Regions from separate parts of the Photobacterium sp. GSS17 genome, predicted to be linked through region 1. Evidence: riboswitches for the same ligand, from Rfam matches in the RefSeq annotation. Region 1 holds a riboswitch; each other region holds the start of a gene.

Region 1 (9,967 bases):
CCGACAAGGCCGGTGACAACCGGATTCTCAACGGGGTGCTGTTCCTGCAATCCCACTACGCGCCACGGGAAGTGGTACTGATCACCAAAGACATCAACATGCGGCTGCGGGCCAAAGGCGCCGGGGTTTATTTCGTCGACGACTACCGCTCAGACCAACTGATTGATGATGTGCGGATGCTAACCAAAGGGTTCTATGAGTTCCCCGGCAGCTTCTGGGAGCGAGTGGGCGAGTGCTACTCGGAAAAAAGCGGCCGCTCGACGCTGCATACCTTACCTGCCGAGTTGTTTGAAGCGCCATTTATCAATCAGTATCTGCTGGACAAGGACAGCGACTTTGCGGGACGGGTACAGGAAATTGAAGACGGCAGCGTGACCCTCAAAGACATTGGCCGTGAGCGCTTGATGCACCGTCAGGCGTGGGGGATCCATCCGAAAAACATCTACCAGGGCATGGCGCTCGATGCACTGATGGATCCGAGTATTGATCTGGTGATCCTGACTGGCCCGGCGGGCTGCGGGAAAACCATTCTGGCGCTAGCTTCTGCGCTGGAGCAGGTCATTGAAAAAGGGATGTATGACAAAATCATCGTCACCCGCAACACGCCGGAGATCGCCGAATCGATCGGTTATCTGCCGGGTACCGAAGAAGAAAAAATGCTGCCTTGGCTGGCGGCGGTCACCGATACCATGGAAGCGCTGCATAAAAACGACGTCTGTACCGATGGGTCGATGAAATACATCTACGACAAAGCCAACATCCAGTTTAAATCGATTAACTTCATGCGGGGACGCTCTATCCAGAATGCATTTGTGCTGTTGGATGAGTGCCAGAACCTTTCCGCGTCACAAATCAAGACCATCATTACCCGTTGTGGGGAAGGAACCAAGTTGGTGTGCTCGGGCAACCTGGCACAGATTGACTCCAGTTACCTGTCGCCCGTGACATCTGGGCTGACGTATATCGTTGAACGATTCAAGAATTTTGAGGGCAGTGCCAACATTTATCTGAATGGCGTTGTCCGTAGCCGCCTGGCTGAATTTGCTGAGGAAAACCTCTGAGCCGGTGGCAGGGGCTGGCTGCCTGACAGCGAAGGATGAACCGGTTATGAGCGAATATCACAGAGAAAACCGGTTCTCCTGTCAGCCGGATCTTACCGGCCGCAACCAGCATCACAGCATGGGTTAAACGCCCAGATACTGCTTCAGTTTTTTATCTTCCGGCCTGCCCAGCACTTGTTGGGCAGGCCCAAACACTCGCACTTCCCCCTGTTCGATAAAGGCACATTTATCCGCGATTTTCAGCGCGTCCTCCGGACTGTGCGTGACCATCACTACGGTGGTGAGCTGCTCGCGTGCCAGTTTCTGGACCAGCTGGAGCATGTCGTTGCGCAGTGCCGGGTCGAGGGCGGAGAAAGGCTCATCCAACAGCAGCAGCGGCCGTTGGCGGATCAGGCAGCGTGCCAGCGCAACCCGCTGGCGCTGGCCACCGGACAGCTGTTCCGGCAGGCGATCGAGATAGCTCTGTAACCCGACCCGGGCCGCCGCGATCACGACCTGCTCTTTTTCCTCTCGGCTGAGCCGAAGGCCGGGATGCAGGCCAAGACCGATGTTTTCAAAGACAGTCAGATGCGGGAACAGGTTGTGCTCCTGAAACAGGATCGACAACGGACGCCGGGCTGGAGGGACGGCGATAACCGGTTGGCCGTCGATGGTCAGGCTGCCGCTGTCCGGTTCAAGAAAACCGGCAACCATCGCCAGCAGGGTACTTTTGCCAGCCCCGCTCGGACCGAGCAGGGCGACGATATCCCCCTTTTCAGCCTGCAAGTCAAAGCACAGTTGGGTCGTGCGATCGCGGTGCATCGGGTCAGTGTAAGCGTGGCTCAGTTGGGTCAGGGTCAGCATGAAGGTGTCCGAATCAGCAGTTTTTCAACCAGCGTAAAGAGCCCGAGGCTCAGGAGTAACAGGATCAGGGCTGCTACCGCAGCAGCATCCATCTGGTAGCTGCCCAGTAGGTGTAGCAAATAGAGAGGCAGGGTCTGGAAATCCTGACTGCCGAACAGGGCGATGGCGCTCAGATCCCCGAGCGACAGGACAAAGCCGATTGCCATTGCCTGCGACAACGGTTTTTTCAGCGCGCGCCATTCGACCAATTGCAGACGGCGCAGGCCGTGCATGCCTAGGCTGTGGCACAGCGGATCATACTGCTGGGCGACATGAAGCATCGGCTGGCTCAGGGTTTTCAGCACATACGGTAGCGCCATCAGGGCGTTGACCGCAACCACCACCCAGAATGCCGCCCCGAAGGCATCGGTAAACTGGCGCAGCAGCAGGAACAGGCCGGTGCTGATCACCAGCCCCGGGGTAACCAAGATCACGGTGCCGATCAGCTCCAGGCCATCCGCCCGCCATCGGGCGCGATGCAATCGCCATTGGCGGCTGGTCAGCAGAATGGCTATCCCGCCAAGCAGGGCCAGCAGGCAAGAGCCAAGGGCGATTTGCAGCGAGTGGCTGATCGCCTGCCACAGAGAGGGATCCTGAAGCAGCGTCAGGGTTTGCGGGTTCAGCCCGGCACTGATCACCGCCAGCAGCGGTGGCAGTACCAGCAGCAACACCAGGCTGAGCCAGAACCAGTCCCAGACCTTGCTGGCCAGGCTGTCGAACTGATCTGGACGCGGTTTTCCGGTGGACTGGCTGGAGGTCGCCAGCGGCTTGGCCAGACGCTGGGTTAGCAGCACCAGGCTGCAGCACAGCAGCATTTGCCACAGTGCCAGCAGGGCTCCGCCAGCGAGATCGAAGTCATAACGCAGCGCCTGATAGATCGCCAGCTCAATGGTTGTGGCCTTGGGGCCGCCACCCAGTGCCATGATGACCGCAAAACTGGTAAAGCACAGCATAAAGACCAGCCCGGCAGCATGGGGAAGCTGCTGGCGCAAACGCGGCCAGGCAACAAAACGGAAAGTCTGCCAGCTCGACAGGCCAAGGTGGCTGGCCAGCTGATGCTGTTCATAGGGAATGCCTTCCAGACACTGGTGCAGCAGGCGGGTGGCCAGCGGCAGATTGAGGAAGACGTGGGCCAGCAGGATGCCCTGCAAACCATAAATGGAGAACGGCTTGTCACCGGTCAGCGACACCAGCCACTGGGTGAGCAGGCCGTTGTTGCCGTAAATCGCCAGCAGGCCAAAGACCGCCACCAATACCGGCAACACCAGCGTCATGGCAAATAGCCTGAGCAGCATAGCCTTGCCGGGAAAACGGCGGCGGGACAGGGCGTAGGCGACCGGAATGGCCGGCAGCACGCTGAACAGGGTCGACAGGAACGCCTGCCAAAAGGAGAAGCGGGTGACATGGCGCAGATACGGATCCTGCCACAGGCTGATGAATTGCAGGTCGCTGGCCTGGCTGATCAGGGCGCCCAGCGCGCCCAGTACTAACAGGCTGATCAACCCGGCCGTGATCAGGCCGGGCATTGGGGTGGTGCGATGTGTCAAGATTACGTGCCTGTTTACTGAGTCAGAGCGTGTTGCCATTCACGGATCCAGTTGCGGCGCTGGGTCGCGATCTCATCGGCCGTGAATTCCAGCGCTTTAGCGGGCAGCGTCAGCTGCTCAAAACCTGCTGGCAGGGCTTGCTGGGTGACCGGGTACATCCAGTTACCGGTTGGGATCACCTGCTGGAAGGTGTCGCTCAGCATGAAGGCCAGGAACTGATCGGCCAGCTTCTGGTTATCGCTACCCTTCAGCTTGGCGGCAACTTCAACTTGCATGTAATGGCCTTCGCTGAAATCCGCGGCCTTGTATTTGGCGTCGTTTTCCGCGATCAGGTGATAAGCCGGCGAGGTGGTGTAGGACAGCACCATATCAGATTCCCCTTTCAGGAACATGCTGTAGGCTTCCGACCAGCCTTTGGTGACCGTGACGGTTTTCTTGGCAAGCTGCTGCCAGGCTTCACCGGCTTTGTCACCGTAGACTGATTTCACCCACAGCATCAGACCCTGGCCCGGCGTGGAGGTGCGTGGATCCTGATAGATGATCTTCAGATCGTCACGCTTAACCAGTTCATCAAGGCTTTTCGGCGGATTCTTCAGCTTGCTGCTGTCGTAGATAAAGGCAAAATACCCATAATCAAAAGGCACGAATGTGCTGTCTTGCCAGCCAGTTGGCAGCGCCAGTGCTGGCATGGTCAGGTGATGCTCGGCCAGCAGGCCGGTTTTTTTGGCTTCGCTGATCAGGTTGTTATCCAGACCCAGCAGAATATCGGCCTTGGTGTTTTTTCCTTCCAGACGCACCCGGTTCAGAATTGATACTCCGTCATCCAGGGCCACGAATTCCAGGTTACAGCCGCATTCGGCTTCAAAGGCTTTTTCCACAGCCGGTCCCGGTCCCCACTCCGAAGCAAAGGAGCTGTAGGTGTATACTGTCAGGGTGTTGTCATCGGCCCAGGCGGTGCCCGCGGCGAGAGAAAGGGTCAAAATAGGTAGTAGCTTATTCACTGTACGCTCCTGATACGCTTGCATCCGGCAAGAGAGGGGAAATTAGGGGCACAGGGTTGAGAGCTGGCAGCCTCATGCTGCCGTGATAAGGCAAACTATCGGGGTCTCAATTCCTACGCCAGTGCTAACTGGATCAGGTTCTGTGGGTTTTGCTGCCGCAATCTCAGTCCGGAACGGTGCCAGACACCCCATGAGAACAAGGCGCTATTGTAATCTGCGCTGCGCCCGGTTGCTACCCCTGATACTGCTGGGAGCCTCCGCTCACTCGCCGCGGTTGCCGCGAGGGGCATAAGAGGGCCTCAGCGGGCTTCGTTCAGCGCCCAGTTGTAGTCATAGCGAACGTGATTGAGTTGCACCGGTTGTTGGCGGTATTGATTGAGGTGTGCCTGCAGCTGGCTAAGATTGCCGAAATCGCTGGCGTACCAGTCATAAATTGAGGACAGGCGCACCTTATCCTGTTCAACTGCCACGCCCTTGCGACTGTTGATAAAACGCTTGGCGGATTGTTCCAGCAGCGCGTCATGGTTGGCGGCGGTGAAGGCTTGCGGCTGGAGATCCGGGCAGCCCAGACTGGCGCAGTTGACCACGTAATGAATGCGTGGATCGCGCCAGATAGGGCGCAGGATCCGGTGCTCAATGTCATTGAGGGTCAGCTTTTGACCGGCAATGGTAATCAGCGTCTCGTCCCACGGTCCGAAGCTGAACAAGCCGCCCAGCTTGGTGATGGAAGAGACCGGGTAGTTATCCAGAATCAGCTTCACGGTCAGGGCGTTATAGAGGTTAACCCAGTAGGCGAACTGCTCATTCCGGTTCAGCCAACGGGGATCTTGCCCTGCCAAATCACGCAGGTAGTGGCCCAGTTCATAGCGATCGGTATCGTTGACCTGACGGTAGCGGAACAGGGTTTGTTGGGGGGAAACCACCAGATACTTATCCAGCAGTTGCTGCCAGCGGCTGTGATCGATGGTGGTGCTGCTGGTGGGTTGGCTGGCCTGCCAGTACGGCCAGAGGTCGGCTTTGGGGGCGGCCATACTGCCGTTCGACAGCAGGAGCAGGGCTAAGGCAATGAGCAAACGCATGGGATGTCCTTGTATACAGATGTGACGTGATCAAGTGTAGATGACCGGCGAATCGCTGATATCTTTCCACGTTCCCGACGTTTTTCCACTGTTCCTGTTCCTGTTCTTGTTCTTGTTTGTGTTGTCTGTTCGTACGCTCTGTTTGCGTATGGCTGTTCAGGGCTCGAACGTTGTGGCATGTCCGCCCTCTGGTGATACCGGCTGACACCGCGAACAGGGGCCGGAACGAAACAGCCCCGAGCAAGCTCGGGGCTGATGAAACTGGCGTTGTGTGATGTTCCTGAAGGTTACGCCAGGAAGGCCGGAATTCGGCTTTCATACTCGGCGATCTTGTCTTCGTGCTGCAGCGTCAGGCCGATATTATCCAGGCCGTTCAGCAGGCAATGACGGCGGAACTCGTCAATCTCAAAGTGATATTGTTTGCCGTTCGCGCTGACGGTCATGGTTTCCAGATCCACTATGATTTCTGCCCCTTCGGTCGCAGCCACAAACTGGAACAGTTCGTCGACTTCTGCTTCGCTCAGGCGAACCGGTACCATCTGGTTGTTGATCGAGTTACCGTAGAAAATGTCAGCAAAGCTCGGTGCAATCATCACTTTGATGCCGTAATCGGCCAGCGCCCACGGGGCGTGCTCACGGGATGAACCGCACCCGAAGTTTTCCCGCGCCAGCAGAATGCTGGCACCCTGATAGCGCGGCGCGTTCATGACAAAGCCCGGGTTAGGCTGTTCACCGGCATCATCCAGAAAACGCCAGTCATGAAACAGGTGCTTGCCGAAACCGGTACGGGTGACTTTCTGCAAAAACTGCTTCGGGATAATGGCATCGGTATCCACGTTGGCAGCATCCAGAGGAACTACCAGGCCGGTATGTTGTTTAAATCCTGTCATTACTTTCGTTCCTTCTGATTATGCTGTCGCAGCTTCTGGTTCCAGCTCGCGGATATCGACAAAGTGGCCAGCACACGCCGCGGCGGCAGCCATGGCCGGGCTGACCAGGTGCGTGCGGCCATCACGGCCCTGACGGCCTTCGAAGTTACGGTTGCTGGTGGATGCGCAGCGCTCTCCCGGGCCCAGACGGTCGTTGTTCATCGCCAGACACATCGAGCAGCCCGGCAGACGCCATTCAAAACCGGCTTCAATAAAGATCTTATCCAGCCCTTCTTGCTCGGCCTGCGCTTTCACCTGCTCTGAACCCGGTACCACCAGGGCCTGAACGTTCGGGGCGACTTTACGGCCTTTAGCAATGGCCGCGGCAGCGCGCATGTCTTCAATGCGTGAGTTGGTGCATGAACCGATAAAGACTTTGTCGATTGAAAAATCAGACAGCTTTTTGCCGGCTTCCAGCCCCATGTAGGCCAGTGCTTTTTCCGCGGAGGCTTTTTCAACCGGGTCGCTGAAGTCTGCCGGAGACGGAATTGGCTCGTCCACGGCAATTACCTGGCCCGGGTTGGTTCCCCAGGTGATCTGCGGTTTGATGTCTTTGGCATTCAGAGTGACCACGGCGTCGTATGCGGCTCCGGCATCGGTTTTCAGGGTCTGCCAGTAGGTGATTGCAGCATCCCAGTCAGCGCCGGTCGGGGCAAAGTGTCGGCCCTTGACGTAGTCGAACGTGGTCTGGTCTGGCGCGATCAGGCCGGCTTTGGCGCCCAGCTCAATCGCCATGTTACATACTGTCATCCGGCCTTCCATCGACAGGTCGGTGATCGCCTCGCCACAGAATTCGACCACATAACCGGTTCCGCCCGCGGCGGTGGTTTTGCCGATGATCGCCAGCACGATATCTTTCGCGGTGATACCCGGTGCCACTTTGCCTTTGACCTCGATTTTCATGGTCTTGGCGCGAGACTGCTTGAGGGTCTGGGTCGCCAAGACGTGCTCAACTTCGGAGGTGCCGATGCCGAAAGCCAGCGAGCCGAAGGCGCCGTGAGTGGCGGTGTGGGAATCGCCACACACGATGGTCATCCCCGGCAGGGTAATCCCCAACTCCGGCCCCATCACGTGCACGATACCCTGATATTTGTGGTTCAGGTCGTACAGAGTGACCCCGAACTCTTCACAGTTCTTGGCCAGCGTTTCCATCTGGATCCGGGCCATCTCGCCGGAGGCTTTGATGTCTTTGGTCTGGGTTGAGACGTTATGATCCATGGTGGCAAAGGTTTTGCCGACCTGGCGTACCGGACGGCCTTTTTCGCGCAGGCCGTCAAAGGCCTGCGGTGAGGTGACTTCATGCACTAGGTGACGGTCGATATACAGGATCGGGGTTTCGCCTTCGGCCGCGACGGCGACATGGGCATCGTAAACTTTCTGGTAAAGCGTCCTTGGCGCTTGTGTCTCTGGCGCGTTAGTTGTCGACATTGTGGTTTGCTCCCTGTTTTTATAATGTCCGGGCGATTTAGGCCTGGCGAATATAGTGGGCGATGCGGTCACCCATTTCGCTGGTGCTCAGCGCCGGGCTGTTACCGGCTAGATCGGCGGTCAGCTCGCCAGCTTCCAGCGCCTGTGAAACGGCCTGTTCAATCGCGCGAGCTGCCTGCTCTTCGCCCAGGCTGTAACGCAGCATCAGTGCTGCCGACAGAATTTGTGCCACCGGGTTGGCGATGTTTTTACCGGCAATATCCGGTGCTGAGCCGCCTGCTGGCTCGTACATGCCGAACTTGTCCTGGTTCAGGCTGGCAGAAGGCAGCATCCCCATTGAGCCGGTGATCATGGCGCATTCATCGGAAATGATGTCACCGAAAATGTTGGAGCACAGCATGACGTCAAATTGCGCCGGATCTTTGATCAGCTGCATGGTCGCGTTGTCGATGTACATGTGGCTCAGGCTCACGTCCGGGTAGTCTTTGGCAATCTCTTCCACCACTTCACGCCACAGAATTGAGCTTTGCAGCACGTTCGCTTTATCAATCGAGCATACTTTTTTGCCGCGCAGCTTGGCTGATTCAAACGCGATCCGGGCAATGCGCTCAATCTCGTAGCGGTGGTAGATCTCAGTATCAAAGGCTTTTTCTTCCGGCCCTGACCCTTCGCGCCCTTTTGGCTGGCCGAAGTAAATGCCGCCGGTCAGCTCGCGCACCACCACGATGTCAAAACCACGCTCGGAAATGTCAGCTCGCAGCGGGGAAAAACGCTCTAGACCCGTATGGATTTGCGCCGGACGCAGGTTGCAAAACAGCTGGAAATGCTTGCGCAGTGGCAGCAACGCGCCGCGCTCCGGCTGATCATTGGGTGGCAGGTGTTCCCATTTCGGGCCGCCGACTGAGCCAAACAAGATCGCGTCTGCCGCTTCACAGCCTTTCAGGGTCGCTTCTGGTAACGGACAGCCGTGGTTGTCGATGGCAATGCCACCGACATCGTATTCTTTGCAATTCAGGGTAAAGCCGAATTTTTCCTGCGCGGCATCCAACACTTTGTGGGCTTGCTGCATGACTTCCGGGCCAATGCCGTCACCCGGTAAAACGGCGATATTGTAAGTACCTGCCATGGTTATACTGTCTCCATATGGGATTTTTGTTTGATTTGTTCGATTTGCTCTGCGCGGTGGATGCTGTTGATCACATGCAGCAATGCCTGACCTGAGGCCTCGACAATGTCGGTAGCCAGGCCGGTACCGTGGTACTTACGGCCTTTGTAGTTGGCAATAATATCGGCCTGGCCCAGGCCATCTTCCCCTTCACCTTTGGCGGTCAGGTCGAATTTATCCAGCACGATCTCGTAGCCGGTCAGGCGGTAAATACATTGGTACAGGGCGTCGACCGGGCCGTTACCGACCGCGGCCTCACATTTTTCTTCATCCCCGCACTGCAGTTTGATACTGGTGGTCGCCATCACGCTGCCGGACTGAACGCTCAGGTAGTTCAGCTTGTAGAAATCGTCTTCTTCACGCAGGTTGGCAAAATACATCAACGCTTCCAGATCGTAGTCGAACACCTGACCCTTGCGGTCTGCCAGCTTCAGGAAGTCGGCGTACAGGGTATCCAGATCGTATTCGTTCTCGTTGTAGCCCATGGTGTCCATGTGGCTTTTTACGGCGGCACGGCCGGAGCGGGATGTCAGGTTCAGCGCCTGGTTTTTCAGGCCGATGGATTCCGGCGTCATGATTTCGTAAGTGTTCTTGTTCTTCAGCATGCCGTCCTGATGGATACCGGACGAGTGGCTGAAGGCATTGGCACCGACAATCGCTTTGTTGGCCTGAATCGGCATGTTGCACAGCTGGCTGACCAGCTTGCTGGTCCGTGAGATCTCGTCATGTTTGATACCGGTATCGACCCCCAGGAACTCGGCGCGGGTCTTGATGATCATCGCAATCTCTTCCAGCGCACAGTTACCGGCCCGTTCACCAATACCGTTAATGGTCCCTTCAACCTGGCGGGCACCTGCCTGCACCGCAGCCATGGA
Region 2 (9,967 bases), on a different replicon from region 1:
AACAGACGTCGCCATTACTGGTATCGATGGCACCGCAGGATGTCTCTTCAACGTCAATGCCCAGAGATGCAAGTCGTTGAGCCAGCTCATCCGGTGTGCCAGCCGGAAAATCATCAGGAACCGTAGTGCCTGTCTCATTTTCCAGTGTTGCCAGATCCTTGAAACGGTCTTCACCATCAAGTTTGGCCGACGTAACAGCATAAACATCAGCTTTTCCTGTCAGCGTATCTTTAACATCATCGTCATTACATCCAGTAAGTCCCAGAATACAAAGCAGTACAGCCAGCTTTCTCATAGCATCCCCTGATAGTCTGTTACCTAAATGACAGTTAATTTCTTGTCATAGAAAGCTTAGCTGTTACCACAAATTTATCCCAGTTTAACGCAGAATTTTACTGATTCCGACTGCCGGTGATAAGCCCGATACACACTTTACTCCTGTGATCTTGATCTGGATTCCTTCCCTTTCTGGGATTTAATGGCATAATATTAAACCGAACAACACACTGTATGTGAAATTACCATTACACAATAACGGACAATTTTCCTATGAGTATCGAATCTATTGTTAAGCAGCGTTCTGGTGAACAATGTGAGCTTTGTACCTCCACTGAAGGCCTGAGCGTTTACGAAGTACCAGCGTCTCCAGATGCAACAGCTGGTAGCTGTGTAATGGTTTGTGAGAAATGCCGTTCAGAAATCGAAGATGCGGAAACATTGGATCAAAACCACTGGCGCTGCCTGAACGACAGCATGTGGAGCCAAGAGCCAGCCGTTCAGGTTATGGCTTACCGTATGCTTAACCGCCTGGCTTCTGAAACCTGGGCACAAGATCTGCTGGATATGATGTACTTGGAAGAAGACACTCGTCAGTGGGCTGAAAAAGGTATGTTGTCTGACGAAGACAAGCCTCGCGACGTTAATGGCGTTGAGTTGAAAAAAGGTGACGATGTCACTATCATCAAAGATCTGCCGGTTAAAGGCAGCAGCATGGTCATCAAACAAGGCACTGCGGTTCGTGGTATCAGCGTGACAGATGATCCTAAACACATTCAGGGCAAAGTTAACGGTCAGACAATGTTCATCATTGCTGAATACTGCCGTAAGAAATAAGCTATTTTTCTTGATTTAAAAACAGGCACCTAAAGTGCCTGTTTTTTCTTCTGCTTAAGGGAAAGACTCACGTCATCATATTTTCGGATCAATATGAATGTGAAGACTGCCAATTTTTTATCAGCAAACCATACAATGCAGAATCTGATACTTTGCCGTCAATAATCCATCTTTCAGGCAGGTACCCTTCCTTTATAAAGCCCAAACGTTCCAGCAATCGAGCGGAACCGAAATTAGCAGGATCAATTTCCGCTTCCAATCTGTTCAGGGCCATGGTTGTGAAAGCGTATGTCACAAGAGCCGATGTCGCCTCCAGCGCAATGCCTTTTCCCCAACTTGACTTTGCGATTCCAAATCCTAATTCAGCCCGCTTCGATTCCTCATGTATTTTAAACAACATACATTTCCCATGCAGCTCACCTGAATCACGCGCAAAGATACCCAACGTCAGGCTTTCCCTACGCTCATTTGCCAAATGGGCATCATGGATAAATGCATGTGCTTGATCGATAGTGCGCCACGGTGAACCATCCCAATATTCCATAACTGCAGGGTCAGAGAATATATCAAATAAGGAGTCACTATCTGTGTGCGCTAATGGACGTAATACGAGTCGTTCTGTTTCTATATTTAACACCGTTCTTCCCTCAGCTATTTAGCAACATTCTCAAACGCATTTAAAACAACCACTATTGAAGATGGATAATAATGGTATTCATACTGTGGATAAAAATGACTGAATTTCTTGCGTTTGGATGAATAACGCCTTACATCACACTAGTGAAATCGTAGAAAATATCATCTTCGCTGAGAATCTGTAAGCCCAATGACTGATATAACGCAATAGCAGGAAGATTATTTTTAAACGCACTCAGTGACAATACCTTATTTTTTCTATGCGCTTCTTCTGATAACCGAATTAAAACCTTTCGCCCAATGCCTTTTCGTTGATACTCAGGAAAAAGAATCAACAAATGTACATGCAGGTGAGTGTCAGTGTATTTATAACAGACATAACCACATCGCTGGCCATTTTGCGTTAGCCAGTAAAACCAATCAGGGTGAAGCCTGTTTTGGTATCTCTCTTGCTGAAAGTCTTCGTCCCATCCAATTGCTTCAGAAATGATTGGCATCATACCTTGTTTATAAAAAGTGAAGGTAGATCTGACATCCTCTTGGTCCATCGTTTCAAAATGCACTTCCATCAGACATCCACTCCTTTTGCTGAAGATAAATAAAACAGATATTGTCAACGCCGCACATATCCAGTACGACTTACCACTAACGTCAAAACGTCAAGGGTACAATTAGCATCAGAACCTTATCCATTTCCGGTCCACTGACACATATCGCCCTTTCCATCCTGTTTCATTTACTTATTGGTTATTCTTTTCTGCGCTCTATATGCATTTAAGCCATTTCATCCAGAGCCCTGACAGCCTCTTCGATCGTTGCAAAGTTGGATTTCGCCGCACAACAGAAACCCGAGCATGATTGATGCAGCTGCACATAACTCAACATTTCCGTCAACGTTAGCTGACGCCCGGTCGGTATCAATGCCGCCTGCTGGCTAGCCAATGCTTGCGGTACAAAGAGCATTCCTTTGGAATCAATCAGAACATCTTCTTCCTGATAACCCAGCGCATGCAAGTCAGTGTCTTCGGCCCATGCTTGCTCACCAGAAACATATACCAACTCAGAATCACCGGCATATTTGAGCACCGCAGGCCAATTAACGTTTGTCATGTCGCATACCTTGAACATGTTTTAACAACTTTATTAATCTCACGATCTGCATAAAAAGACTAAATCACAACGCCTTATCCCTGTTAAAAACAGAAACAACACGCCTGATGGCTGGCAGTATAGCGAATTTTCTTCACCGTTGATGTCCTACACTGCTAATGTTCTACATTGCTAAGGTTCTACACTGAAAATGTTTTACACCACGAATAGTCCGCACTGCTAAACGGTCAAGTCGGCTAGCCAGATGCTGACCGTTTGACACTTTACCCACAACGTGATTTCTCTACTAACACCGTATGACGAAGACGGTAGAGGTTAATCGCGGGCAGCACAATAACAGCTTCCATCGGAGTAAAGAGCAAACATGATAGCAGAGTTTCCTTAAATCCGATGGTATTGACACACAGACCTCCTTGTTTGGCTCTTTGATGTAATCGAACATTCGCCCAAAACAGCACCAAAGCAAGATTCCCTAACACGAAAAGATAGCCGAACAGCCATTTCGGGCTATCAAAACTATATAAAATCAAGAGGGTAATACTGATAGCAAGCAGAATCCAAAGGCCGTATAACCCCAATACCAAACGATAGAGGTTCCGCATCCTCACTGTTCCAACCACGGTCCCCGCAGCGATACCGTTTCGGCATCAAAATCAATATCAGCTTTGACACCCAATGGCGTCACTAACATCGGATGTGTATGACAACTGTCAAAGCCATTGAGAATGGGCATTTCCTGATCGTTCAACACTTCCTGCAATACTGCCAGAGGGGTACGTCCGGTTCCTCGATGATTAAAAAGCTCATGTTTACCCAAAATAATGGCGGAAACACGATCAAAAACGCCGCAAAGCTTCAAATGACAAAATGATCGCTCAACGGTTTCAATTCCTTTCAGTGAGTCTTCCAGCAAAAGAATGTCACCTTCCCTAACCTCTGGCATAAACTCACTGCCCCAAATCCCTGTCATGGTATTCAGGTTACCGCCAATGATTCTACCGGACACCGTTCCTGTACCCAGAAACTCCCACCGATTGTCATGGGTTGACTTAGGCGCAGTCTGTTTTTCCCAGTCAATCATTTCCTCGCTCCACTGTGCAGGCACACTGTAGGTAAAGGATTGCTGACGTTCAGAACATAGCAAATCACGAAAGGATGCAAATGTTTTATCCACCAAAGGGGGAAGCTCACCCATCGAGGCCACCAAAGCCGGACCATAGAAGGTAATCAGGCCAGTTTTGGCATAAATACCGAGCAGTAACGCGGTGACATCGGAGTAACCGATGATGATTTTGGGATCGCGTTTCAGCGCCTCATAGTCAATATACGGCAATAACGCATTACTGTTACTTCCCCCAATTGTCGACATAATGCAGCGTACACTCGGGTCACGAATCAATGTGTTCAGTTCACTTACCCGCTCCGCAATCGTCCCCGACCGATAATGATCGCTGCATCCGGTTAATTGTCCGGCTTTGAGCACAAACCCTTGCTGTTCAAGATAGGCTTTTGCGCGCATAAAACGTGTTGGGGCAAACGCGGTGGCTGGGGATGAAGGTGAAAAGAAACCAATCGTATCTCCAGCTTTCAATGGCTTAGGTAAAATAACGTCCATGTTTTCTCCGTACTAAGTGGATATTGAATAGACTCGATATCAGGCACCAGGTTGTTTATCAAATGTCGGCATCCCTTCCGGAATCTGGTACCAGCTCAGTTTTTCACTGACCCAAACGTGCATGGTCGGCGCAAAAACCGTATCGTCAATCATGCCAACCGGTTTCAACTTCAGCTTGATAACGTCCGGTTCTTCCGGATTGAAATGAAAAATCCGATTTCCACAGCCGGAACAAAATTTAGCGTTGTTTCTGTTACCACTCTCAGCCAAGCGTCCCCACTCATGCATCGTCCCGGAAAATTCAATGTCTGCGGCGGACACAATTGCTGTCACACTAAAAGGGCTGGTTGCCAGTTTCTGGCATTCACGGCAATGGCAGGCAATCACTTTCTTCGGTGGTGCTGATAATTTGTAAGTGACCTGACCACACTGACAACTTGCTTCGATCGGATAGCCCATTTTCATTCTCCTTCATGACGGGGTATACAGATATGCCGTTTTGCAACCAAATATTCATCACGATGAATATTCCTTTGCACTATGCCTGAGTCGCCGGTTATTGAAAAGGTGAGGACACATTTAATTCCCAGCAAGTTCAACCCCACATTCTGAGAGCAATGACGCAACCCCCATCAGAAGGAAACATTCATACACAGGCAGCTCCCCTATTAAGGTTGCAGGTAAGGTTACAGGTAAGATTGCAGGCTTATCTCCCGGTAGCAGAGAAAACGGGTGAAAACAGAGCAAAACCAATAGAACGTTTTTATCGCAACAGATCGCAAAAATGGAATACCGCACTGCAGCTAATACTTTGAAAGATTGAGGTTGATCGAGCGACAGGCAACTAACAATAGACATGTTGAAACACAGAATTTTCATCTGTTGTTATTGCTGATTGTTCTAAAAGGTGTTTAAATCAATTTACTTCAGGCGTAAGTCTGAAAAACAATTTAATATTTTCCGGTTTTCGTTTATCTACCGGAAAATCGAAGACTGTTAGTCGGGGAGCCTTGTGCTGAGACCACTCTGTGGGACCCGTTGAACCTGATCCATTTAGCAATGGCGTAGGGAACTAGCTGAATATCAGATCCCACTCTCCCTCACCGGAATCACTGGGCATATCTCTGGCATTAGCTACCTACGCAAGACTGAGGTAGTTATGGCCAATATTTCCAACACTCCAATTACACTCACTATCGCAGGCTCAGACAGCGGTGGTGGCGCAGGCATTCAGGCCGACATTAAGGCTATTTCAGCCACAGGCGGCTACGCCTGCTCCGTTATCACCGCCCTGACGGCACAAAACACCATAGGTGTAACCGGCATTCTGGGTATCGAGCCGGCATTCGTCGAGCAACAACTTGATGCCGTATTCAGTGACCTTCACATCAAAGCCGTAAAAATCGGCATGCTCAGCGACACGAACATTATCCGTGCCGTCGCGCGGAAACTGCGCGAATTTCAACCTGAATTCCTGGTCATTGATCCGGTCATGGTTGCCACCAGCGGGGATCTTCTGCTGCAGGAAGATGCCATTACCACGCTGAAAACGGAATTGCTTCCTTTAGCCACAGTGATCACCCCCAACCTGCCGGAAGCCGCGGCACTGACGCAATTACCGATCCCAGAAAATGAATCGGATATGGAAGCGATGATAGGTGCGCTTCGCACATTAGGGGCACAATCTGTGCTGCTCAAAGGGGGACACCTGGAGAGTGACAAGAACAGTACCGACCTGCTAATCACGGGCACCGATGTTCTCCGCTTTAGCCAACCTCGAGTTGCAACACGTAACACCCATGGCACAGGGTGTACTCTGTCAGCCGCCATTGCTTCGTTTCTGGCTCAAGGCTACCCACTGGCGAAAGCTGTGGGGCACGCCAAGCAGTACATCACACTGGCCATTCAGCATGCGGATGCGCTGACTATCGGTGAAGGACATGGCCCGGTTCACCATTTTTTTGCCGGTCATTATCAACCTGAGTGATCCCGTATGAGTCAATTCTCAACTGGGTGCTCCGTAGACATCCGGCAACTCACCCTGCGGTATCGGGATGCCAACCAACCGCTCTTCTCGTCTCTGGATCTGTCTCTACCGGCGGGTGAGTGGACCTGCCTGCTCGGCAGAAGTGGCTGTGGCAAAACAACCCTCCTCAGATATCTGGCCGGGTTACTGGAAGATCAGGTTGAATGGACGGGCGAGCTGACACCGCACAACCGTCAGCCGACAGCGAATAATATTGCTTACATGGCACAGCAGGATTTACTGCTGCCTTGGCTCAACGTACTGGACAACGTCTGCCTGAGTGCCCGTTTTAATCAGCCGCATAAACCTGACTCCGACAAAGCGCGGCAACTGCTCGCGGCTGTTGGACTGGCTGAGCGTGCATCTGCCATGCCGGATCAATTATCCGGCGGTATGCGTCAGCGCGTTGCGCTGGCGCGAACACTAATGCAGGACAAACCACTGGTACTGATGGATGAACCCTTCTCCGCTCTGGATGCGGTTACCCGCCATAAGCTTCAGACGCTTTCCGCTAATTTGCTGAAAGGCAAAACCGTTTTGTTGATCACGCACGATCCGCAGGAAGCATTGCGGCTCGGTCATCACATTCATGTAATGTCCGGTTCTCCAGCCCGTTTGGAGACGCTGACTGTACCCCATGCGCGGCCGCCAAGAACCTTTGATGCAGAAATGGCTGAGCATCAACAGATGATTATCACTCAGTTGGAGAATGATTATGGCTGACGGTTTCTCGCCTTCACTCAGCAATGAAGCTGTACAAAGCAAAAAGCCCGGTACAGAGACGCTACAGAATCCGCTGATGCTACAACGCCATAGTGCCGATTCTACGCGTAAGAACCTTACAGGTCGTCAAACTGCCGGGCTTGGGATGCAGCTGATGCGTTTCGGGATCAGTGTAGCTGTCATTCTTGGTCTCTGGCAGTCTTGCGTCACCCTGTTTGAGCTACCGCCTTTTATTTTGCCAGGTCCTCTCGCCGTGTTTACCAAGCTGGTAGAGCGCTTTGATGTACTGTGGCAGCACACACTGGTGACCGGCAGCGAAGTGATTCTTGGCCTGATGCTGGGCCTGACCATGGGACTGTTTTTCGCGCTGCAGATGCTGTTGTTTGCACCGCTGCGCCGTTGGTTATTGCCGATTTTGATCACCAGTCAGGCAATTCCGGTGTTCGCAATCGCGCCTATTCTGATGCTCTGGCTGGGGTACGGTATTGCATCAAAAGTCGTCATGGCAGCACTGATCATCTTTTTTCCGGTCACGACCTGCTGTTACGACGGGTTACGGCACACCCCTCACGGTTACCTGGATCTTGCCAAAACCATGGGAGCAACGCGCTGGCAACTGCTGTGGCGAATCCGACTACCTGCTGCCCTGCCTGCCTTAGCGTCCGGTATTCGGGTTGCTGTCGTGGTCGCGCCGATTGGCGCAGTGATCGGAGAATGGGTCGGCTCCAGTGAGGGACTGGGCTACATCATGCTCCAGGCCAATGCCCGAATGTTTGTTGATGAGATGTTTGCCGCCCTGTTCATTCTGGCTTTCTTCTCGGTCACCCTTTACTTCGCAGCCGATATGCTGCTGAAAAAAGCCATTCCATGGCAAAAACAATAACGTCATTTCGCTTGCACAATCAAAAGGAATACACAATGAAATCCCCGATTAAACCGTCTCACCTGTTAGCGACGCTGCTGTCCCTGACAGCCTTCAATGCGGCCGCTGCCGAAAAAGTGACCCTAATGCTGGACTGGTTCGTAAACCCGAACCACGGCCCAATTATTCTGGCAAAAGAAAAAGGCTGGTTTGCCGAACAAGGTCTGGAGGTCGAGATTCAGGAACCCGCCGATCCGAGTGTGCCGGACAAGCTGGTTGCCGCCGGTAAAATTGATCTGGCCGTGTCGTACCAGAGCACGCTGATTTCATCAACAGCTGCCAAGCTGCCGCTGGTTCGCTCTGCCACACTGATTTCCGGCCCGCTGAACTCACTGATTGTGCTGAATAAGTCGGGAATTCACTCTCTGGCCGATCTGAAAGGTAAAAAGATTGGTGTCGCCATTGGCGGAAATGAAGATGCCACCATCGGCACCATGCTGCGCTCTGCCGGTGCCGAGATGGATAACGTCCAGATTATCAACGTAGGCTGGGCACTGTCTTCATCTCTGGCTTCTGGCAAAGTAGATGCCATCTGGGGCGGATTACGCAACTTCGAACTGAACCAGCTTGAGCTGGAAGGCTACGAGGCGACGGCCTTTTATCCGGAAGAGCACGGCGTTCCTCCTTACGATGAACTGATCTTTGTCGCGAACAAGAACAAATATGATCCTGAGGTTATCGCCAAATTCAACCAGGCGCTGGAAAAAGCCACGGTTTACCTGATCAACCACCCGGAGCAAGCCTGGAAAGAGTTTGTAGCTTACTCTCCAGACACACTGAACAATGATCTAAACCGCCACGCCTGGGAAGATACCCTGACCCGCTTTGCGCTGCGTCCGGGGGCCGTCGAGCTGAAACGCTACGATGACTATGCCGCCTTCATGAAAAAGTTCGACATTATCAAGAGCGTACCGGCCGCTAAAGACTATGTACTGACGTTCTGATTCACCTCGCAGCCCGGCGCAAAACCAGCAAAAACCGCAAACAGCAATTTGCCTGAGTTTAGTGTGATAAGCCGGCACCGGGCTGCGTGCCTTGGCGATAACAAAACACAACCAAGAGAGAATACTGATGGACCATAAAGATCTGATTCAATACTGCCAACAGGACTGGGCAGAATACACCGAGCACGAATTCGTTATTCAGCTTGCGCGTGGTGAGCTGAACAAACACGCCTACCTGCATTACCTGAAACAAGACTTCCTGTTCCTCAAGCACTATTCACGGGCGTATGCACTGGCCATTTACAAGTCAGTCACGCTGGAGGAAATGCGAGAGCCCCTGCCCAGCCTGACAGCTCTGCTGCAAACCGAAATGTCACACCACGTGGCATATTGCGGCACCTGGGGGCTGACAGAGCGTGATATGGAAGCCGAGCCGGAAGATTTTGGTACGGTCAGCTACACCCGCTATGTACTGGATACTGGTATGGCGGGAGACAGAACCGATCTGTTTGTAGCTTTAGCGCCTTGTGCTATCGGCTACGGGGTGATTGGTCAGCAACTACTGGCTAACAACGAAACCGTATTGGAAGGTAATCCTTACCGGAGCTGGATTGAGCTTTATGGCGGCGAAGAATTTCAGGCAGGGATGGCAACAACAATTGAACGCCTGGATGCGATGCTGAAAGAAATTCCGCTTAACAGCCAGCGCGGGCAGCGTTTGTGTGAGATATTTAAAACCGCAACCCGCATGGAAGTCGCCTTCTGGCAACAGGGCATGAATGCCGCCCAGCCGATTTAACGGCAGTATGCTGGCTGTGTCTGTTCAGATCAGAGGGGGCTATTCGGCCCCCTCTCTCAAACGCCCTGTCTATACGGAT
Region 3 (9,967 bases), 460 kb from region 1:
CGAAGAACCTTACCTACTCTTGACATCCAGAGAACTTAGCAGAGATGCTTTGGTGCCTTCGGGAACTCTGAGACAGGTGCTGCATGGCTGTCGTCAGCTCGTGTTGTGAAATGTTGGGTTAAGTCCCGCAACGAGCGCAACCCTTATCCTTGTTTGCCAGCACTTCGGGTGGGAACTCCAGGGAGACTGCCGGTGATAAACCGGAGGAAGGTGGGGACGACGTCAAGTCATCATGGCCCTTACGAGTAGGGCTACACACGTGCTACAATGGCATATACAGAGGGCAGCAAGACCGCGAGGTGGAGCGAATCCCACAAAGTATGTCGTAGTCCGGATTGGAGTCTGCAACTCGACTCCATGAAGTCGGAATCGCTAGTAATCGTGGATCAGAATGCCACGGTGAATACGTTCCCGGGCCTTGTACACACCGCCCGTCACACCATGGGAGTGGGCTGCACCAGAAGTAGATAGCTTAACCTTCGGGAGGGCGTTTACCACGGTGTGGTTCATGACTGGGGTGAAGTCGTAACAAGGTAGCCCTAGGGGAACCTGGGGCTGGATCACCTCCTTACCTAAAGACTGCGCTTTGCGTAGTGTCCACACAGATTGCTTGGTTAAAATGTGAAGAGCGAAACGATGCTGGGTCTGTAGCTCAGGTGGTTAGAGCGCACCCCTGATAAGGGTGAGGTCGGTGGTTCAAGTCCACTCAGACCCACCACTTCCTGCCCAAAGGAAGCTGGTGAGGCATCGGAAACGTTGGGGCTATAGCTCAGCTGGGAGAGCGCCTGCCTTGCACGCAGGAGGTCAGCAGTTCGATCCTGCTTAGCTCCACCACTCTTTAAGGGTTTTCCCTGAGAATCTTTAAACAGTGGTGTTATCTCGTTGGAGATAACGACACATGCTCTTTAACAATCTGGAAAGCTGACTAGTAATTCGATTCATACGAATCGAAATTATTGTTTCTCGAAAGAGAAACGAGTTCTCAAGCAATACACATTCAAGTGTCTTGTGTAAGAAGAGTCCGGCAAAACAAACTAACCATCTTAACTCAGATGGAAAAACCTTGGTTGTTTGAACATACGAAACCTCTTGGGGTTGTATGGTTAAGTGACTAAGCGTACACGGTGGATGCCTGGGCAGTCAGAGGCGATGAAGGACGTACTAACTTGCGATAAGCGTAGATGAGGCAGTAAGAGCCACTTGAGTCTACGATTTCCGAATGGGGAAACCCAGCTGCATAAGCAGTTATCATCAAGTGAATACATAGCTTGATGAGGCGAACCGGGGGAACTGAAACATCTAAGTACCCCGAGGAAGAGAAATCAACCGAGATTCCGGCAGTAGCGGCGAGCGAAACCGGATTAGCCCTTAAGCGCTTTAGGTGTCAGGCGAATGAGCTGGAAAGCTCAGCGATACAGGGTGACAGCCCCGTAGCCGACAACACATTTGGCGTGAAAACGAGTAGGACGGGACACGTGTTATCTTGTCTGAAGATGGGGGGACCATCCTCCAAGGCTAAATACTCCTGACTGACCGATAGTGAACCAGTACCGTGAGGGAAAGGCGAAAAGAACCCCTGTGAGGGGAGTGAAATAGAACCTGAAACCGTGTACGTACAAGCAGTAGGAGCAGGCTTTGTCCTGTGACTGCGTACCTTTTGTATAATGGGTCAGCGACTTAATTTCAGTAGCAAGGTTAACCGTATAGGGGAGCCGTAGGGAAACCGAGTCTTAACTGGGCGTGCAGTTGCTGGGATTAGACCCGAAACCGAGTGATCTAGCCATGGGCAGGTTGAAGGTGCGGTAACACGCACTGGAGGACCGAACCGACTAATGTTGAAAAATTAGCGGATGACTTGTGGCTAGGGGTGAAAGGCCAATCAAACTCGGAGATAGCTGGTTCTCCCCGAAAGCTATTTAGGTAGCGCCTCGGACGAATACTACTGGGGGTAGAGCACTGTTAAGGCTAGGGGGTCATCCCGACTTACCAACCCTTTGCAAACTCCGAATACCAGTAAGTACTATCCGGGAGACACACGGCGGGTGCTAACGTCCGTCGTGGAGAGGGAAACAACCCAGACCGCCAGCTAAGGTCCCAAAGTTATCGCTAAGTGGGAAACGATGTGGGAAGGCTCAGACAGCCAGGATGTTGGCTTAGAAGCAGCCATCATTTAAAGAAAGCGTAATAGCTCACTGGTCGAGTCGGCCTGCGCGGAAGATTTAACGGGGCTAAGCGATACACCGAAGCTGCGGCAATGCGCATTAGCGTATTGGGTAGGGGAGCGTTCTGTAAGCCGCTGAAGGTGTCCTGTAAGGGGCGCTGGAGGTATCAGAAGTGCGAATGCTGACATGAGTAACGATAAAGGGGGTGAAAAACCTCCTCGCCGGAAGACCAAGGGTTCCTGTCCAACGTTAATCGGGGCAGGGTGAGTCGACCCCTAAGGCGAGGCCGAAAGGCGTAGTCGATGGGAAACGGGTTAATATTCCCGTACTTCTTGCTATTGCGATGGGGGGACGGAGAAGGCTAGGTGGGCCTGGCGACGGTTGTCCAGGTTCAAGGGTGTAGGCTGATGGTTTAGGCAAATCCGGACCATCTTAAGGCTGAGACCCGATGTCGAGGCACTACGGTGCTGAAGTCATTGATGCCATGCTTCCGGGAAAAGCCTCTAAGCTTCAGATAGCAAGAAATCGTACCCCAAACCGACACAGGTGGTCGGGTAGAGAATACCAAGGCGCTTGAGAGAACTCGGGTGAAGGAACTAGGCAAAATGGTACCGTAACTTCGGGAGAAGGTACGCTGCCGGCGGTGAAGAGACTTGCTCTTGGAGCTGCTGGCAGTCGCAGATACCAGGTGGCTGCAACTGTTTATTAAAAACACAGCACTGTGCAAAATCGAAAGATGACGTATACGGTGTGACGCCTGCCCGGTGCCGGAAGGTTAATTGATGGGGTTATCCTTAGGGAGAAGCTCTTGATCGAAGCCCCGGTAAACGGCGGCCGTAACTATAACGGTCCTAAGGTAGCGAAATTCCTTGTCGGGTAAGTTCCGACCTGCACGAATGGCGTAATGATGGCCACGCTGTCTCCACCCGAGACTCAGTGAAATTGAAATCGCAGTGAAGATGCTGCGTACCCGCGGCTAGACGGAAAGACCCCGTGAACCTTTACTACAGCTTGGCACTGAACATTGACCCTACATGTGTAGGATAGGTGGGAGGCTTCGAAGCAGGTACGCCAGTATCTGTGGAGCCGTCCTTGAAATACCACCCTTGTAGTGTTGATGTTCTAACGTCGCCCCCTTATCGGGGGTGCGGACAGTGCCTGGTGGGTAGTTTGACTGGGGCGGTCTCCTCCCAAAGCGTAACGGAGGAGCACGAAGGTGGGCTAATCACGGTCGGACATCGTGAGGTTAGTGCAATGGCATAAGCCCGCTTGACTGCGAGAATGACGGTTCGAGCAGGTGCGAAAGCAGGTCATAGTGATCCGGTGGTTCTGAATGGAAGGGCCATCGCTCAACGGATAAAAGGTACTCCGGGGATAACAGGCTGATACCGCCCAAGAGTTCATATCGACGGCGGTGTTTGGCACCTCGATGTCGGCTCATCACATCCTGGGGCTGAAGTCGGTCCCAAGGGTATGGCTGTTCGCCATTTAAAGTGGTACGCGAGCTGGGTTTAGAACGTCGTGAGACAGTTCGGTCCCTATCTGCCGTGGGCGTTGGATGATTGAGAGGGGCTGCTCCTAGTACGAGAGGACCGGAGTGGACGAACCTCTGGTGTTCGGGTTGTGTCGCCAGACGCATTGCCCGGTAGCTAAGTTCGGAATCGATAACCGCTGAAAGCATCTAAGCGGGAAGCGAGCCTCAAGATGAGTCATCCCCAGAGCTTTAAGCTCTCTGAAGGGTTGTTCGAGACTAGAACGTTGATAGGCAGGGTGTGTAAGCGCTGTGAGGCGTTGAGCTAACCTGTACTAATTGCCCGTGCGGCTTAACCATACAACACCCAAGGGGTTTTACGGACTCCACGAACACTTGAATGGTGTGCTGAGACTTTAGTCAGTTTTTTCCAAGATTGTGATTTGCGGCCTGCGGGCAGTGAATCAAAGAATTTGCCTGGCGACCATAGCGCTGTGGACCCACCTGATCCCATGCCGAACTCAGACGTGAAACGCAGCAGCGCCGATGGTAGTGTGGGGTCTCCCCATGTGAGAGTAGGACATCGCCAGGCACCCAATTTAGGTTAACGTTCTGAACAAACGTTAATCCTGAGTGGAGCGGTAGTTCAGTTGGTTAGAATACCGGCCTGTCACGCCGGGGGTCGCGGGTTCGAGTCCCGTCCGCTCCGCCACTTATTCAGACAAAGTTAAGTCTTAAAAATAACTACAGGGGTGTAGCTCCAATTGGCAGAGCAGCGGATTCCAAATCCGCGTGTTGGGAGTTCGAATCTCTCCACCCCTGCCACTTTTGAAGCCTCAGCAGAAATGCTGGGGCTTTTTTGCATTTGAAATTTGAAAAACTATTCAGCAGATATTCTCCTATGCTTCTTCTCTTCAGTCTGTCTTTGTTTTTGTCTTTGTACTCAGAGAGTGTCTCAAGGAATGATGCCGGCTTGGCGTAGCGCGATGAGAGACAGTGCAAAGTGCGTAGGATGAAGGAATAATTGAGTAGATAGACGAGCGGAGAGTTGTGCTCATCATCAAATCTGTGAGCAATACCGAAACAATCAGCATTGACCTCTGGCGTTGAGTCGATAGAATAATTTCGTAAACAATATTAGGGGTGTAGCTCCAATTGGCAGAGCAGCGGATTCCAAATCCGCGTGTTGGGAGTTCGAATCTCTCCACCCCTGCCATCTTTATAAGGCCTCAGTCTATGCGTCACGGACGCGAGACAGGGGCTTTTTTACGTCTAGAGTTTCCAAGGCTCAACGGCATCACCGAGGTATATGGTATGACAGAAGCCGCGGGTAGATGACTGGATGGGTAACTGTGGTCAGGGGTAAAGCTTGTCTTGTCTGGCGCGTAAACAAACCTCAGTCAGGGACTGAGGTTGTTGGGATGGATGCTGGAAAAGGTAACGGATTCACTCAGCTTTTCAGTATGAGTTGATAGCCGATAAAGCAGGCGGCTAGGCTGACAGCCACATTGAGCAGGATGTTAATTCCTACTTTGAGAAACTCACCTTGTTGCAACAAGACAACGTTATCCATGGAAAACGTGGAAAATGTCGTCAGGGCGCCCAGAAAGCCTAAACCAATCAATGGGCGGGCCGGGATCGCTTCTAGCCAGCCTTGATTGATGGCTGACATCAACACTCCCATGATCAGAGAGCCAATTACGTTGACGGCTAGTGTGCCATAGGGAAATCCTCGCCCTAATAAGGCCACACACAGCTCAGAGATAAGGTAGCGGGAGCAAGCGCCAAATGCGCCGCCTAAGGCGATCAGTCCCAAAAAAAGTAATTGACTCATAGATATCACAACGGCAGATGAAGAGTGGCCATACTAATACCACGAACACAGGGCAAGGATCACCTTTGTGTCGGGGAAAATCTGCAATCATTGATTGAAGTGATTTGGATTGCATTCAGAGTCTTAAAGGGCTGACATCGAAATGGGTTAACGGAGGAGGGAGCGATGGCACTGTATCAGACAATATTACTGGCGGTAGATCCGGATAACCGTGATGCGCATACCTTGATGGTCAAAGCCGGGGTCATTGCGCAGCAGAACCATGCTGAATTGCACGTGGCGTTTGTCGAGCCGGGGTTGGGGAATGTGAGCTTTCTGGATGCTGAGCTGGGTCTTGAGGAAGCGCACAGGGACTTACAGGCAACCCGTATTCAGCAGTTGTCTGCACTTTCTCAGGCATCGCCGTATAAGGTGCGTGCGCTGCATATTGCCGATGGTGATGTCGCCAAACACCTGGTAGAGCTGGTCACGCAAATTGGTGCCAATCTGGTACTGATTGGTGCACATAAACCCGGTATTCAGTGGTATGGCAATATCAGCCAGATACTGTCGCAGCAGTCGCGCTGTGATGTTCTGATTTGTCAGGCAACGGTCTGACCTGTCACAGACTGAGTGAAATAGACGGAAGGCTGCTTGCTGCCTGTACAATTAGCTCTTATACTCGATGATAACTTGTCGGAGTGCCAATAGGCTGAGACCGCATTGCGGGATCCGTAGAACCTGATCAGGCTAATACCTGCGAAGGGAACAAGAGAAAATCTTCTGTATTGCTGCATCCGCAGCTGCTGTTCCAGATGATGCTGCACACCCTACGTGTAGTCTCTTGTTTACGCACCCATCCGATAAGCAACTTCCCCATTTACGGACATCAAGGAAATTGCTATGTCGAATCGCAAACAAGCGAGACTGGAAGCGAAACAATTTATCGATTCACTGACCACCCAAGCTTATCCCAATTCCCAAAAGGTTTATGTCACTGGTAGTCGCGAGGACATTCGTGTTCCGATGCGGGAAATTACCCTGGCTGACAGCCTGGTTGGCGGTAGCAAAGACGCCCCGATTTTTGAGCCCAATGAGCCTGTCCGAGTCTATGACACTTCCGGTTTCTATACCGATCCTAACTACGCGATTGATATCTATGCCGGTCTGCCAAAGCTGCGTGAGCAGTGGATTGCAGAGCGCGGTGATACTGAACTGCTGGATGAACTGAGCTCGGCGTACTCGAAGGAGCGATTGGCGGATGACACGCTGGATGAGCTGCGCTTTGGTGAGCGTGCCCGCATCCGCCGTGCCAAAGCCGGCGCGAATGTTACCCAGCTGCACTACGCCCGTCAGGGAATGATTACCCCGGAGATGGAATTTATCGCCATCCGGGAAAACATGGGGCGAGCGGAATATCGCGATGCGGTACTGACCCAGCAACACCCGGGACAAAACTTCGGGGCCAACCTGCCGGAAGATATCACCCCTGAGTTTGTTCGTCAGGAAGTGGCAGAAGGGCGTGCGATCATCCCTTCGAACATCAACCACCCGGAATCCGAGCCTATGATCATCGGCCGTAATTTCCTGGTGAAAGTGAATGCCAATATCGGTAACTCCTCGGTCAGTTCCTCGATTGAAGAGGAAGTGGAAAAGCTGGTCTGGTCGACCCGCTGGGGCGGCGATACCGTGATGGATCTGTCTACCGGCCGTAATATCCACGAAACCCGTGAGTGGATCATCCGTAACAGCCCGGTGCCAATCGGTACCGTGCCGATGTATCAGGCGCTGGAAAAAGTGAACGGTATTGCCGAGAACCTGAACTGGGAAGTGTTCCGCGATACGCTGCTGGAACAGGCCGAGCAGGGGGTCGATTACTTTACGATTCACGCCGGGGTCTTGCTGCGTTATGTCCCGATGACCGCCAAACGTGTGACCGGCATCGTTTCCCGTGGTGGCTCCATCATGGCCAAGTGGTGTCTGGCACACCACAAAGAAAGCTTCCTGTATGAACACTTCCGCGAAATTTGTGAAATCTGTGCTCAGTACGATATCGCTCTGTCACTGGGAGATGGCCTGCGTCCGGGCTCGGTAGCGGATGCCAACGATGAGGCCCAGTTCAGCGAACTGCGTACGCTGGGCGAGCTGACCAAGATTGCCTGGGAATACGATGTACAGGTGATGATTGAAGGGCCGGGGCATGTGCCGATGCACATGATCAAAGAAAACATGGAAGAGCAGCTCAAGCACTGCCACGAAGCGCCTTTCTATACCCTTGGCCCGCTGACCACCGATATTGCGCCGGGCTACGACCACATTACTTCCGGGATCGGCGCGGCGATGATTGGCTGGTACGGCTGTGCCATGCTGTGTTATGTGACGCCGAAAGAGCATCTGGGGCTGCCGAACAAGGAAGACGTAAAGGTGGGTCTGATCACGTACAAGCTGTGCGCCCATGCGGCAGACTTAGCCAAAGGTCACCCTGGCGCTCAGGTGCGGGACAACGCATTGTCGAAAGCCCGTTTTGAGTTCCGCTGGGAAGATCAGTTTAATCTGGCTTTAGACCCGGAAACGGCGCGCGCCTACCACGATGAAACCCTCCCTCAGGAGTCCGGCAAAATTGCTCACTTCTGCTCAATGTGCGGGCCGAAATTCTGCTCCATGAAGATCTCTCAGGAAGTCCGTGAGTATGCCAGCGGTCTCGAGCAGGAGGCCGCGTTGACGATCAAACTGCTGGATGATCCGCTGGAAGGGATGCAGCAGAAAGCGCAGGAGTTCCGTGCCCGGGGAAGCGAGCTCTACCATCCCCTTGAAGAGGAAAGCTAATGAACGCGTTGTGTTTACCCGATCACCTGACCCCCTTGTTGATGCATCTTGAGCCGCTGCTGGCGGCGGCCGACAAGTATCAGTTAGGGGAGCCCGTCAGTGTGGGCTGGAGTGAGTCGGCAGTGGTAGACATGGAGGTCGGCGGGTGTACGTTCGCGGTGGCGTTTAACCCCGCCGAACCTGTCGCAATGGGATATGACGTGCGCGATCAATGGATCGCGCCATATCCTGCCGTGGCTGACATGCAGCGGAAAGTGGCTGCCACTCCTAACCTGGTGGTGTGTGGTTTGCCGACGGACAGCGGTTGTGTCGATATGTGGCATCACAACGGCGAGGCCCGTGCGGTTTACTGCCACCATGCCGGGGCCAGTGAGCCGCAACGAGCAATGCTGCTGGCTGCGCTGGCACTGGATTATCCGCTGGAAGATGCCGTGACACTAGCGCGGGCACATGCCCGGGGGTATCTCGAAACCCATGCCAACGGCTATGGTGAGGTCAGCTGGCCGGTGGCCAGAGCGTTGTTTCCGCGTCCGCTGACGGCGAACCACCCGGAAGTACAAGCGCTGGGCTGGACAAGTACAGAAGTCGCGGTGGCACCGTTTGCACCCATGAACCGCGAACAGATGGCGTTGTATCCGGTAGTGGATACGGCCCAGTGGGTAGAAACACTGCTGGCACTGGACGTCAAGCTAACCCAGCTACGGATCAAAGACCCGACAGCTCCAGATCTGGCTGAGCAGGTTGACCGCGTGATTCAGGCCGGTGAGCAGCATCAGGCTCAGGTGTTTATTAACGACTACTGGCAACTGGCGATTGCGCATCGGGCGTACGGGGTACACCTCGGCCAGGAAGATTTGGAAACCGCGGATTTGGCTGCTATCCAGCAGGCCGGATTACGGCTGGGCCTGTCGACCCACGGTTATTATGAAATTTTGCGGGCGGCAGAGTTTGCGCCCAGCTATATCGCCCTGGGTCATATCTTCCCGACCACCACCAAAGAGATGCCATCAAAGCCCCAAGGGCTGAGTCGTCTGGCGCTGTATCAGAAACTGATTGGTGAAGCGTTCCCGACGGTGGCTATTGGCGGCATTGATCTGGAACGGGCGGAACGCGTCTGGCGTACCGGGATCACCAGTGTCGCGGTCGTGCGCGCCGTGACGCAGGCGGCGGATCCGGCGCAGGCGGTGGCGGCGTTCAACCAGATCCTCACGCCGCGGCCCTCACAACAGGACTGACTATGCTAAGCGATCAGGAATTCTTGCGTTACAACCGTCAGATCATGCTGCCGGAAATCGGTGAGACAGGACAGGCGAAGCTCAGTCAGGCGCAGGTACTGCTGGTTGGGGCCGGTGGACTGGGCTCGGCGGCGGCTTTGTATCTGGCCGGTGCGGGCATTGGTCATCTGGTGATTGCCGATGATGACGAGGTGGAAAGCTCGAACCTTCAGCGTCAGGTGATTTACCGTGACAGCGATGCCGGGCTGGCGAAAGCCGAACAGGCAGCCGATCAATTGCGGGCGCTGAATCCTCACATTCGGGTACGTCCGGTTAAGGCCAGACTGGCCGGTCAGCGGCTCGCGATGGAAGTCGCCTTGGCCGATGTGGTGCTGGATTGCTCTGACAACCTGGAGACCCGCCACGCGGTTAATCAGGCATGCCTGGAGGCTCGAAAGCCCCTGATTGCCGGAGCGGCCAT

Evidence for each region. Region 1 has a riboswitch for thiamine pyrophosphate ahead of thiB (thiamine ABC transporter substrate binding subunit). Riboswitches for the same ligand answer to the same signal wherever they lie in the genome.
Region 2: it holds a riboswitch for thiamine pyrophosphate, as region 1 does, so the genes downstream of both, thiD (bifunctional hydroxymethylpyrimidine kinase/phosphomethylpyrimidine kinase) here and thiB (thiamine ABC transporter substrate binding subunit) in region 1, are expected to answer to the same signal.
Region 3: it holds a riboswitch for thiamine pyrophosphate, as region 1 does, so the genes downstream of both, thiC (phosphomethylpyrimidine synthase ThiC) here and thiB (thiamine ABC transporter substrate binding subunit) in region 1, are expected to answer to the same signal.

What each region holds. Positions count from the first base shown of each region.
Region 1 covers NZ_CP117517.1:386,471-396,437, forward strand. The annotation lists gene PGW97_RS01870 (PhoH family protein) at 1-1,061, shown strand, start outside; gene thiQ (thiamine ABC transporter ATP-binding protein) at 1,185-1,904, opposite strand; gene thiP (thiamine/thiamine pyrophosphate ABC transporter permease ThiP) at 1,898-3,469, opposite strand; gene thiB (thiamine ABC transporter substrate binding subunit) at 3,505-4,515, opposite strand; TPP riboswitch at 4,584-4,692, opposite strand; gene PGW97_RS01890 (DUF547 domain-containing protein) at 4,791-5,570, opposite strand; gene leuD (3-isopropylmalate dehydratase small subunit) at 5,858-6,460, opposite strand; gene leuC (3-isopropylmalate dehydratase large subunit) at 6,479-7,927, opposite strand; gene leuB (3-isopropylmalate dehydrogenase) at 7,965-9,053, opposite strand; gene leuA (2-isopropylmalate synthase) at 9,056-9,967, opposite strand, start outside.
Region 2 covers NZ_CP117518.1:1,051,733-1,061,699, forward strand. The annotation lists gene PGW97_RS21230 (hypothetical protein) at 1-295, opposite strand, end outside; gene PGW97_RS21235 (PhnA domain-containing protein) at 550-1,113, shown strand; gene PGW97_RS21240 (GNAT family N-acetyltransferase) at 1,202-1,750, opposite strand; gene PGW97_RS21245 (GNAT family N-acetyltransferase) at 1,881-2,318, opposite strand; gene PGW97_RS21250 (DUF4144 family protein) at 2,524-2,859, opposite strand; gene PGW97_RS21255 (hypothetical protein) at 3,123-3,461, opposite strand; gene PGW97_RS21260 (S66 family peptidase) at 3,464-4,474, opposite strand; gene PGW97_RS21265 (GFA family protein) at 4,514-4,933, opposite strand; TPP riboswitch at 5,466-5,562, shown strand; gene thiD (bifunctional hydroxymethylpyrimidine kinase/phosphomethylpyrimidine kinase) at 5,634-6,461, shown strand; gene PGW97_RS21275 (ABC transporter ATP-binding protein) at 6,468-7,223, shown strand; partial or broken gene PGW97_RS21280 (ABC transporter permease) at 7,378-8,106, shown strand; gene PGW97_RS21285 (ABC transporter substrate-binding protein) at 8,142-9,089, shown strand; gene tenA (thiaminase II) at 9,217-9,888, shown strand.
Region 3 covers NZ_CP117517.1:3,509,096-3,519,062, reverse strand. The annotation lists rRNA gene PGW97_RS16125 (16S ribosomal RNA) at 1-571, shown strand, start outside; tRNA gene PGW97_RS16120 (tRNA-Ile) at 642-718, shown strand; tRNA gene PGW97_RS16115 (tRNA-Ala) at 759-834, shown strand; rRNA gene PGW97_RS16110 (23S ribosomal RNA) at 1,102-3,993, shown strand; rRNA gene rrf (5S ribosomal RNA) at 4,110-4,225, shown strand; tRNA gene PGW97_RS16100 (tRNA-Asp) at 4,269-4,345, shown strand; tRNA gene PGW97_RS16095 (tRNA-Trp) at 4,382-4,458, shown strand; tRNA gene PGW97_RS16090 (tRNA-Trp) at 4,773-4,849, shown strand; gene crcB (fluoride efflux transporter CrcB) at 5,084-5,467, opposite strand; gene PGW97_RS16080 (universal stress protein) at 5,633-6,064, shown strand; TPP riboswitch at 6,134-6,231, shown strand; gene thiC (phosphomethylpyrimidine synthase ThiC) at 6,350-8,272, shown strand; gene thiE (thiamine phosphate synthase) at 8,272-9,507, shown strand; gene PGW97_RS16065 (HesA/MoeB/ThiF family protein) at 9,510-9,967, shown strand, end outside.